DNA from 2 places in the Streptomyces sp. NPDC020192 genome. Region 1 is predicted to be linked to the other one. Evidence: riboswitches for the same ligand, from Rfam matches in the RefSeq annotation. Region 1 holds a riboswitch; the other holds the start of a gene.
What was found. A riboswitch is a leader RNA that binds a small molecule or an ion and turns the genes downstream of it on or off. The one in region 1 is predicted to bind cyclic di-AMP.

Region 1 (5,177 bases):
GCCCCGGAAGGCGTAGATCGACTGGTCCGCGTCACCGACGACGCACAGCTCGGCGGGCGGGAGGTCGTGCTCGCCCGCCGGGGTGTCCTCATCGTGTGCGCCGGTGCCGACGAGTTCCCGTACGAGGGCGTACTGGGCGTGGTTGGTGTCCTGGTACTCGTCGACCAGGACGTGCCGGAAGCGGCGGCGGTAGTGCTCGGCGACGTCCGGGAAGGCGCGCAGCAGGTTGACCGTCGTCATGATCAGGTCGTCGAAGTCGAGGGCGTTCGCCTCGCGCAGCCGCGACTGGTAGAGCGCGTAGGCCTGCGCGAGGGTCTTCTCGAAGCCGTCGGAGGCCTGGGCCGCGAAGTCCTCCTCGTCGATCAGCTCGTTCTTCAGGTTGCTGATCTTTGCGCTGAAGGACTTGGGCGGGAAGCGCTTGGGGTCGAGGTCCAGGTCGCGGCAGACCAGGGCCATCAGGCGCTTGCTGTCGGCGGCGTCGTAGATGGAGAAACTGGAGGTGAAGCCCAGCTTCTTGCTCTCCCGGCGCAGGATGCGCACGCACGCGCTGTGGAAGGTCATGACCCACATCGCGTTCGCGCGCGGGCCGACGAGATGCTCGACGCGCTCCTTCATCTCGCCCGCGGCCTTGTTGGTGAAGGTGATCGCGAGGATCTGGCCCGGGTGCACGTGCCGCTCGGCGAGCAGGTGGGCGATGCGGTGGGTGAGCACGCGGGTCTTGCCGGAGCCGGCGCCTGCGACGATGAGCAGCGGGGAGCCGGCGTGCACGACCGCGGCGCGCTGGTTGTCGTTCAGCCCCTCCAGCAGCGCCGCCGCGTCGAGCGCGGGGCGCGGGGCGCCGTCGCGGTAGTAGACGTCCCGGTCCGGTGGCGCGTCGAACTTCCCGCCGAACAGATCGTCCGGAAGCGACTCCGGAGCGTGATCGCCCTCGGGCGGCGGCGGGGGTTCCTCCTCGCGCCCGCGAGGGGGCTGGAGGTCCGCCAGGAAGCTGTCGTCAAAGAGGCTGCTCATCGCTCTCCGAGTCTAGGGCGCCCCACCGACAACCGGTCGCCGTCCCGGGAAGAAGGCCGGACGAGAGGATGGCGAAAGCCCCTCACGCAGCGGAATCACCCGATGACAAGGACATGATTCCCGCCTCGGATCACGAAAATGTATCGGACATATCACGCACCAACCTTCACACCAATCACACGAGTTGGCTAGGTTGCCGTCAGGCCGCGTGCGCGGCCTCCGCCGAGTCCGGCGCGCCCCGTAAGGGGGCGCGGAGCCGGGGACCCACCGTTTTTCCGGGGTGAATCGGCCGACTCCCGTCCGGGACGACGCCGTAGGGCAACCCTTCCGAACCGCCGCCCGAACCCGACAGCTAACCCGGTAGGCGGCCCACTGGAAGGAGTCGCCACCCTTGGCGTCGCACCGCAAGTCGCGCCCCGGCGGAACCAACGGAGCGGGTTTCCGCACCCCCGCCCTCGCCACCGCCGCCCTCACCTCCATAGCCATGCTGTCCCAGACCGCCGAGGCCGCCCCCGGGGCCGACCACACCCGGCCGACCCTGGAGGAGGTGGAGAAGAAGGTCGACGACCTGTACCGGCAGGCGGAGTCGGCGACCGAGAAGTACGACGCGGTCCAGGAACGGACCGGCAAGCAGCGCGGGCGCGTCGACGCACTCCGGGAGGAGGTCGCCCGGCGCACCGACCGCCTCAACAAGGCCCGCGAGGAGCTGGGCTCCTTCGCCGCGGCCCAGTACCGCACCGGCGCCGCCGCGCCGAACACGGCCACTTTCCTGCTGGCGGACAACCCGCAGGACTACTTCGACCAGACCCAGCTGATGAACCGGCTGACCTCACGCGAGAAGGGCCTGGTCGACGACTACATCAGCGAGCAGGCCGGCACCATGAAGAAGCGGCGGGAGGCCGCGGAGAGCCTGCAGACGCTGACCGAGTCGCAGCACGATCTGCAGACCGCCAAGGCCACCGTCCAGAAGAAACTCGCCTCCGCGCGCGAACTGCTGTCCCAGCTGACGGCCCAGGAGAAGGCGCGGCTGGCCGCCGTCGAGCGGGAGAAGCAGCAGGAGGCGGCGCGCAAGGCGGCCGAGCTGGCGAAGCAGCAGGCCGAGGCCCAGCAGAAGAGCACCTCATCCAGTGCGTCCGGCTCGTCGTCGTCCGGCTCGAGCGGGTCCTCCACAAGCTCGACCGGCTCCACGTCGTCCGGATCGTCCGGCTCGTCCAGTTCGTACGACACGAAGGCCGCCAAGGCCATCGCCTTCGCCCGCGCCCAGATCGGCAAACCGTACGTGTGGGGCGCCACCGGCCCGGACTCCTACGACTGCTCGGGCCTCACCCAGGCCGCCTGGCGGGCCGCCGGCGTCACGCTCCCGCGCACCACGTACGACCAGGTCAACGCGGGCACCACGGTCTCCCTGGCGAACGCGCGCCCGGGCGACCTGATCTTCTTCTACGACGACATCAGCCACGTCGGTCTCTACATCGGCAACGGCATGATGATCCATGCCCCCAAGCCGGGCGCGTACGTCCGCGAGGAGTCGGTGTACTACGGCGGAGAGTCGATCATCCACAGCGTGGTCCGCCCCGGCTGACGCCTACCGGGTCAGGTCCACAGGACGGCGATGAAGATGTTCGCCACGGTCAGCAGGCCGACGGCCCCGAAGGCGCGCTTGTCGACCGTCTCCTCGTCGCGCTTCACATAGATCAGGCCGAGGATCACGATCAGCAGCGCCAGCTTGACCGCGAACTTGACGCTGCTGAGGTGTTGGTCGTCGGCCCGGTTGAGCGCGATCAGGACCACACCGGTGCCGAGCATGGCGAGCGCGCCGCGCAGCATGAGGGGCGAGAACCGGGCCGTGCCCTGGCCTATCGCCGTCAGTTGGGTGACGAAACCGCCGAGCAGCGCGGCGATGCCGATGATGTGCAGGCCGACGAAGAGATGGATGGCTGTCTCCATGGGCCGGATCCTAGCCAGGGGTTCACCGGGGGTGTGCCGATCCCTGGCCAGGGTCGACCAGGTCTCGAGTACGGCCCGGGCAGGGCCTCCATGGATCTTGCATATATGCGCTCAATAGCACCCCACCGATCCCGACGGCCCCGCATTCCCCGCATCGGTCACCACGCTGCGTGAAGGCGACGACTCCGGCGAGGCGGAGTGATCGCATACGGTCACATCCCGGTCCGTCTGAGCCAATTCCGTACACTGCGTTACCCACTCGTCACACTCCGGCCTAGCGTCCTCCCCACCGCCGAGAAGTCCGGCGGCGGCCTGTCCCCCCTGTGCGGGCCGCCGCCGGACGTACACATCGCTCGGTCGTCGAGTCGTACGGAAGGACGTGACGGTCCAGGTGGCAGCGCACCGCAAGCCCCGGCAACGCTCGATCGGTGGCCATACGGCCCGGGCGGCCGCCACGCTCGCCCTGGCGGGTGCGGCCGGCGCGACGGCGTTCGACGGCACCGGACACGCCGAACCACAGCTGACACCGGCACAGGTGAAGGCCAAGGTGGACACGCTGTACCAGCAGGCCGAGGCCGCGACCGAGAAGTACGACGGCGCCAAGGAGCAGGCGGACGCGGCCCAGCGGCGGCTCAACGCGCTGCGCGATGAGACCGCGCGCAAGCAGGCGAAGCTCAACTCGGCCCGGGACGCGCTGGGTTCGTTCGCCACCGCGCAGTACCGCGACGGCGGCTTCGCCCCGGCCTGGCAACTCGCCCTCTCCAACGACCCCGACCGGTATCTGGACGACGCCGCGTTCGCCGAGCGAGCCGGTGACCGGCAGGCCGCCGCCGTGTCCCAGGTGCGCGAACAGCTGCGGGAGATCGAGCAGTTGCGCGGCGCCGCGCGCGTCCAGCTGTCGTCACTGCGCTCGCGGCAGGCGGAACTGAGCCGGCGGAAGAAGACCATCACCGGCACGCTGGACGAGGCCCGGCGGCTGCTGGCACGGCTCACCCCGCAGCAGCGCGCCCAGGTCACCGGTGACGACGGCAACGGGTCGGCACGCGCCTCCCGGTCGGCCGCGGACGCCCGGGAAGCCCTGGCGCAGGCCGGGCCCGGCTCCGGGCCCGGGTCCGTCGCGGCGCCCGACTCCCGCGCGGCGGCAGCCGTCGCCTACGCCTACGCCAAGCTCGGCAGCCCCTACGTGTGGGGCGCGACCGGCCCGAACGCCTTCGACTGCTCGGGCCTGGTCCAGGCCGCCTACCGCTCCGCCGGCATCTCCCTGCCCCGCACCACCTACGCCCAGATCAACGCGGGCCGGCGCGTCTCCCGCTCCGAACTCCGTCCCGGGGACCTGGTGTTCTTCTACTCCGGCGTCAGCCACGTCGGCATCTACGTCGGCGGCGGCCAGATGATCCACGCCCCGAACCCCTCGGCACCGGTCCGACTGGCCCCGGTCGACGAGATGCCGTTCGCCGGGGCGACCCGGGTGGCGTGAGGTCAGACCAGGCGGCGGGCCGCCGCCCAGCGGGTCAGTTCGTGACGGTTGGACAGCTGGAGCTTGCGCAGGACCGCCGAGACATGGGACTCGACCGTCTTCACCGAGATGAACAGCTGCTTGGCGATCTCCTTGTAGGCATAGCCACGGGCGATCAGGCGCAGCACCTCGCGCTCGCGCTGGGTGAGGCGGTCCAGGTCCTCGTCCACCGGCGGGGCGTCGGTGGAGGCGAAGGCGTCGAGGACGAACCCGGCCAGCCGCGGTGAGAAGACCGCGTCGCCCTCCTGGACCCGGAAGATCGAGTCGACCAGGTCGGTGCCGGTGATGGTCTTGGTGACATAGCCACGGGCGCCGCCACGGATCACGCCGATCACGTCCTCCGCGGCGTCCGACACGGACAGCGCGAGGAAGCGGACGGGCTGCTCGGCGTCCGCCATCAACGCCGCGCACCGGCGCAGCACTTCGACACCGCCGCCGCCCGGCAGGTGCACGTCGAGGAGGACCACCTCGGGCCGGGTCGCGGTGATGACCGTGACCGCCTGGTCGACGTCCGCGGCCTCGCCGACCACCTCGACACCGGTCTCGGCGGTCTGGCCGATCTCGGCCTGGACGCCGGTGCGGAACATCCGGTGGTCGTCCACGAGCACGACCCGTACGTGCCGTCCGCCCGCGCCGGCCCCCGCCGTGCCGTTCGCCTCGGTCGCGTCGCTCATGACGTCTTCTCCGCCCTCTCCATCTCCAG
Region 2 (5,177 bases), on a different contig from region 1:
GTAGCGCTTGGTCAGGCCGCGGGTGGCGATGACGCTCGCCTCCGCCTGGCCCGGGGCACGCTCGTGCGCGTGCCCCGCCTCCCGCTCCGGCTCCGGCTCCGGCTCCGCGGCGGACGGTCCGTCCATCGGCTCCCCCTCGATTCGTGCTCCCGTGAAGAGTCAACGCACGGTAAACGGTCCGTAGTGCCCGAACGGGGTCACTTTCCCTCGTTCGCCGCCTTCACCAGGGCGCCCTTGGTGACCGCGCCGGCGTAGACCTTGCCGTCGTCGGTCATCAGGACGTTGACCAGGCGGGTGGAGAAGACCGTGCCCTTGCCGAACTTTCCGGAGACCTTGTCACCCAGCGAGCCGAGGAAGCCGCCGAGGTCACCGGCCTTGGAACCGCCGGTCGGCAGGCCGCCCTTGGCGCCGGTCTCGAAGGTGGCGATGGACGTCCAGCCCTTGCCGAGGACGGTGCCCTTGCCGTGGTCCTCGCCGAAGCCCATGCCAGGCGCGTGCTCCCGGTCCTTGGCGTCCTTCTTCTGCTCCGTCACCTTCGCGCCCTTGGGCGGGGTGAAGTCGAAGGTGGCGGCGGACGGCTTGGCGAAGGAGACCTCGGTGAAGCCCGCGTCGACGACGGCCGCGCCGCCGCTCTTCGGGGTCAGCGTGAACTTCAGCGGCATGCCCGTCTTCGAGTCGACCGCGATGCTGATCGCGCCGACCGTGGTGCCGGACTGGCGGGGCTTGATCAGCAGCTTGTAGGCGGCGCGGCCGGCGACCTGCTCGGTGCCGTCGACGGTGACGGACGTGGTGTCGTCCACCGCCTTCAGCGCCTGGTCGGCGAAGTCCTTGGGCGTGGCCGGGGGCTCGGCCTTGCGGTCCTTGCCGGAGTCGGCGGAGGTGCCGTGGACGACCTCGTTGGTCTTGCTGTCGTAGCCCCACACGTTCGTGCCGTCGTGGAAGACGCTGTACTCGGAGCCGCTCTCCAGCAGCGACACCTTCTGCTTGTCCGGGCCGTCGGCTGCCACGCGCAGCGTGTGCGTGCCGGAGACCAGTTCGGTGAGCTTGGCCTGGGGGTCGGCGGAGGAGCCGTCGCCGGAGCCCTTGGTGGCCCCGGAGGCCAGGCTGTTCTCCAGGCCGCCGAGGTTCGGCAGGCCGAGGTCGGTGCTGATCTTCACCGTGCCGGACAGCTGCTGCACGTCCGACTTGGCGATCTTGTCGATGAGCTGCTTGGCCGTGATCTTGGGCAGGTCGGGGTCGCCGGAGGCGGCGAGCGCCGGGACCAGCCCGATCGTGGCCGCCGCCACGCCCACCACCGCGACCGGGACCGCGTACCGCGCGGCCTTGCGGCGTCCGGTGTGCGGGTTCTCGTCCCGTGCGCCGTCCACTGCGTCGTCGGATTCGTACGGTGCCATGTGTGCCTTACCTCCGTCGTCGGCGGCGGCTGTCCTCACGCTGGTCCACCCTGAGCCGCCATTCTCACCCGAATCGGTGAGGAGTGGTGATGTCCGTGTTCTCCATCTCACCAAACCGGCCATGAAGAAGCGTCAGACCACGGAGCCAACTCCGTGTACGACTGCGGTATGACACCCGGGGGCGACGACTCCCGTGACCCCTAGGGGGCCCGGACCGGATCGCACGGATGCCGTAGGACGCCGTACGGCCGTTTGCCGGGCACAGGCGGCCGTATGCGGCGGGCAGGCGGGCATCCGGACGTGGCGGGTGGCCGGCCGTCAGCGGCGGATCGACCGACGCCGACGGCAGGTCGTGGACACGTCAGCCGACGTTTCCACGGATCCGGCGCCGGGCGTCAGCCCGCGCGGTGCACCACCGCGTCGCACAGCTCCAGCAGGGCCGCCTTGGCGTCGCACTCCCGCAGCGGGGACAGCGCGGCCCGGGCCTCCTCCGCGTACCGCACGGTGTCGCGGCGGGCCTGCTCCAGCGCGGGGTGGGCGCGCAGCGCGGTCAGCGCCTCGGCGTGCCGCGCGTCGTCGCTGAGGTCGGAGTCCAGCAGCTCGCACAACGCGAGGTCCTCGGGCAGCCCCAGCCGGGCCGCGCGCTCGCGCAGCCGGAGCACGGGGAGGGTCGGGATGCCCTCGCGCAGGTCGGTGCCCGGGGTCTTGCCGGACTCGTGCGAGTCGGAGGCGATGTCCAGGACGTCGTCGGCGAGCTGGAAGGCGACCCCGAGCCGCTCGCCGTACTGGGTGAGCACGTCGACGACCGTCTCGTCGGCGCCGGACATCATCGCGCCGAACCGGCACGACACCGCCACCAGCGAGCCCGTCTTGCCGCCGAGCACGTCCAGGTAGTGCTCGACCGGGTCACGGCCGTCGGAGGGGCCCGCGGTCTCCAGGATCTGGCCCGTGACCAGCCGCTCGAACGCGAGGGCCTGCACCCGGACCGCCTCGGGCCCGAGGTCGGCGAGGATCTGGGAGGCGCGCGCGAAGAGGAAGTCGCCGGTGAGGACCGCGACGGAGTTGCCCCAGCGGGTGTTGGCGCTGTCCACGCCGCGCCGCACGGCCGCCTCGTCCATGACGTCGTCGTGGTACAGCGTCGCGAGGTGGGTCAGCTCCACGACGACGGCCGACGGCACCACGCCCGGCGCGTAGGGGTCGCCGAACTGCGCCGCGAGCATCACGAGCAGCGGCCGGAACCGCTTCCCACCGGCCCGCACGAGGTGCTGCGCGGCCTCCGTGATGAACGGAACCTCGCTCTTGGTGGCCTCGAGCAAGCCTTCCTCGACAGCCGCCAATCCGGCCTGGACATCGGCTTCGAGAGCCTGGTCCCGCACGCTCAGCCCGAACGGCCCGACGACGGTCACGAGGGGTCTCCTGTCTGCTGGTGTCTGCTGGCGATTACACGGTTTGTCGATAGGTCGCTGCCATCACTCGAGTCAGCGTATCCGGTCCTGTTTCGATCACCGATAGCGCCCACCGGTCCAGCCCGGGCGGTATTGGATCATGACCGCTATGCGTGAGATCGGACAGTAAGAACGGATATTTATCGACTTAACAGGAAGTCAGCCACTTTGTCGCGAACCAGGGGGCGAGCGGAGTAACACCTCCACCCCACCCCCCCGAGACCATCCCCGAGATCACCCGCCGGCCGCCCCTCCCCCGCCGGTCGTCGCCACCCCATGAGCAAACCCCCAAATCCCTGATGCCCGTTTTGGAGCGATTTGCTATTTCGTGAGTTGGGTCACGTCCTTGATCCCCACACCCCTGGCCGCCGAACACCCCTCCCCTCTTGCCCTGTCGGCGAGTTGAGGGTTGGCAACAGCAAAGGATCAAGTGCCACATAGGGCGCAGACCAAGGTCAAATGGGGCGTTGTGTGAATCTGCTACTTGTTCCCGACATGTGCTCTCGCATACGTTCCGGGCCGTCGGGCGGACGCCGAATCCTGCCGCCGCCCGCATAACCATCCACGAACCATTTCGTACGGCAGGAGCGGGGGACCCAGGTAAGTCGCCGGACCGGACGGCACACGTCGCACCGGAACGGCTTGGGGTGAAGCCGTGCCTTCCCCAAGGCACGGCCGGGCACCTCCCCGCCCGAACCCGACAGCTCACCTCGCAGGCGACGGAGAGGAACATCCCCATGCCTGCTGCCGCTCAGCACCGTCGCACCCGGACCAGCCGCCTCGTGCGCACCCTCGCCGTCGTCGGCACCGGTGCCGCCGTCCTCGCTCTGCCGCTCGTCGGCGCCACCAGCGCCTCCGCCGCCACGACCACGAAGGCCACCAAGGCCTCCACCACCCTCGCCGGGTACCCGAACAACCTCGACGGCTGGATCCGCGAGTCGCTCGCGATCATGGCGAAGAAGGGCATCCCGGGCTCGTACAACAGCATCTACCGCAACATCATCCGGGAGTCCTCGGGCAACCCGTGGGCCATCAACAACTGGGACTCCAACGCCGCCGCCGGCATCCCGTCCAAGGGCCTGCTCCAGGTCATCGCCCCGACCTTCAACGCGTACCACGTGGCCGGCACCGCGTTCAACATCTACGACCCGGTCGCGAACATCACCGCGGCCTGCAACTACGCCGCCGCGCGCTACGGCTCGATCGACAACGTCTACAGCGCGTACTGACCGTCGCCCGACCCGTACGTGACCGGCGCGTGCTGAAGCGCCGGCCGGTCGGTCGGAGAGTCCGGGAAGAGTCTTTCGAGGACGACGGCGATGCCGTCGTCCTCGTTCGACAAGGTGACCTCGTCGGCCACCGCCATGAGTTCGGGATGCGCGTTCGCCATCGCCACCCCGCGCCCGGCCCAGTCGAACATCGGGATGTCGTTGGGCATGTCCCCGAACGCCAGGGCCTGTTCGGCCGTGATCCCCAGCCGGTCGGCGGCCAGCGCCAGCCCGGTCGCCTTGGTCACCCCGGCGGGCTGGAGCTCCACGGTTCCCGGCCCCGACATGGTGACCGTCGCCAGCGAACCCACCACCGCGCGCGCGACGGCCGCCAACTCGTCGTCGGACAGGTCCGCATGGCGCAGCAGCACCTTGCTGATGGGCTCGCGCCACAGGTCGTCGCGCCGGCCGACCCGCACCGCGGGTAGGGTCGGGTGCGGCATCCGGTAGCCGGGCTCGATGAGTGTGCGCCCGTCGACGCCGTCCTGGTCGACGGCCGCGAAGACCTGTCCCACCTCGGCCTCGATCTTGCCGAGCGCCTCCTCGGCCAGCTCCCGGTCCAGCCGGACCGACCACAGCAAACGCCCGCTTCCGGCGTCGTAGACCTGCGCGCCCTGCCCGCACACCGCGAGCCCCGTGCAGCCGAGGTGCGCGAGCAGCGGCCGTACCCGCGGGGCCGGACGGCCCGTCACCACCAGGTGCCGTACACCGGCCCGCGCCACCCGCGCAAGCGCGGCGAGCGACCGGCCGGAGACCGTGTCGTCGCCGCGCAGCAGCGTTCCGTCCAGGTCAGTGGCGATCAGTGCATATGCGGGGGAGGCTGCCATGATCAGAGAATACGGACGGGACGCCGGTCCGACTCATCTTGTCGTGCCGCGTACTTACGTGCTCATCAGCCCCAAGTGGTGCCCGCCGGCTTCCTGGTGGCGGTGTTGACCCGGTTGAAGAGGTTGACGAGCGAGATGCTCAGGAGCAGTGCGGAGATCTGCTTCTCGTCGTAGTGGCCGGCGACGTCGTCCCACAGCTCGTCCGGCACCGGTTCCTCGGAGCGGTCGGCGAGCCGGGTCATC

Region 2: linked by a shared signal. The riboswitch ahead of ACH47Z_RS25295 (transglycosylase SLT domain-containing protein) and the one ahead of ACH47Z_RS16645 (NlpC/P60 family protein) in region 1 are both predicted to bind cyclic di-AMP.

Annotation. Positions count from the first base shown of each region.
Region 1 is NZ_JBIRXG010000007.1:260,282-265,458, forward strand. Features, by position in the region: gene pcrA (DNA helicase PcrA) at 1-1,011, opposite strand, end outside; cyclic di-AMP (ydaO/yuaA leader) riboswitch at 1,222-1,395, shown strand; gene ACH47Z_RS16645 (NlpC/P60 family protein) at 1,403-2,593, shown strand; gene ACH47Z_RS16650 (hypothetical protein) at 2,605-2,958, opposite strand; gene ACH47Z_RS16655 (NlpC/P60 family protein) at 3,350-4,435, shown strand; gene ACH47Z_RS16660 (LuxR C-terminal-related transcriptional regulator) at 4,438-5,148, opposite strand; gene ACH47Z_RS16665 (PspC domain-containing protein) at 5,145-5,177, opposite strand, start outside.
Region 2 is NZ_JBIRXG010000013.1:174,578-179,754, reverse strand. Features, by position in the region: gene ACH47Z_RS25310 (ABC transporter ATP-binding protein) at 1-126, opposite strand, end outside; gene ACH47Z_RS25305 (outer membrane lipoprotein carrier protein LolA) at 198-1,394, opposite strand; gene ACH47Z_RS25300 (polyprenyl synthetase family protein) at 1,790-2,800, opposite strand; cyclic di-AMP (ydaO/yuaA leader) riboswitch at 3,397-3,571, shown strand; gene ACH47Z_RS25295 (transglycosylase SLT domain-containing protein) at 3,577-4,068, shown strand; gene ACH47Z_RS25290 (HAD family hydrolase) at 4,053-4,934, opposite strand; gene ACH47Z_RS25285 (hypothetical protein) at 5,000-5,176, opposite strand.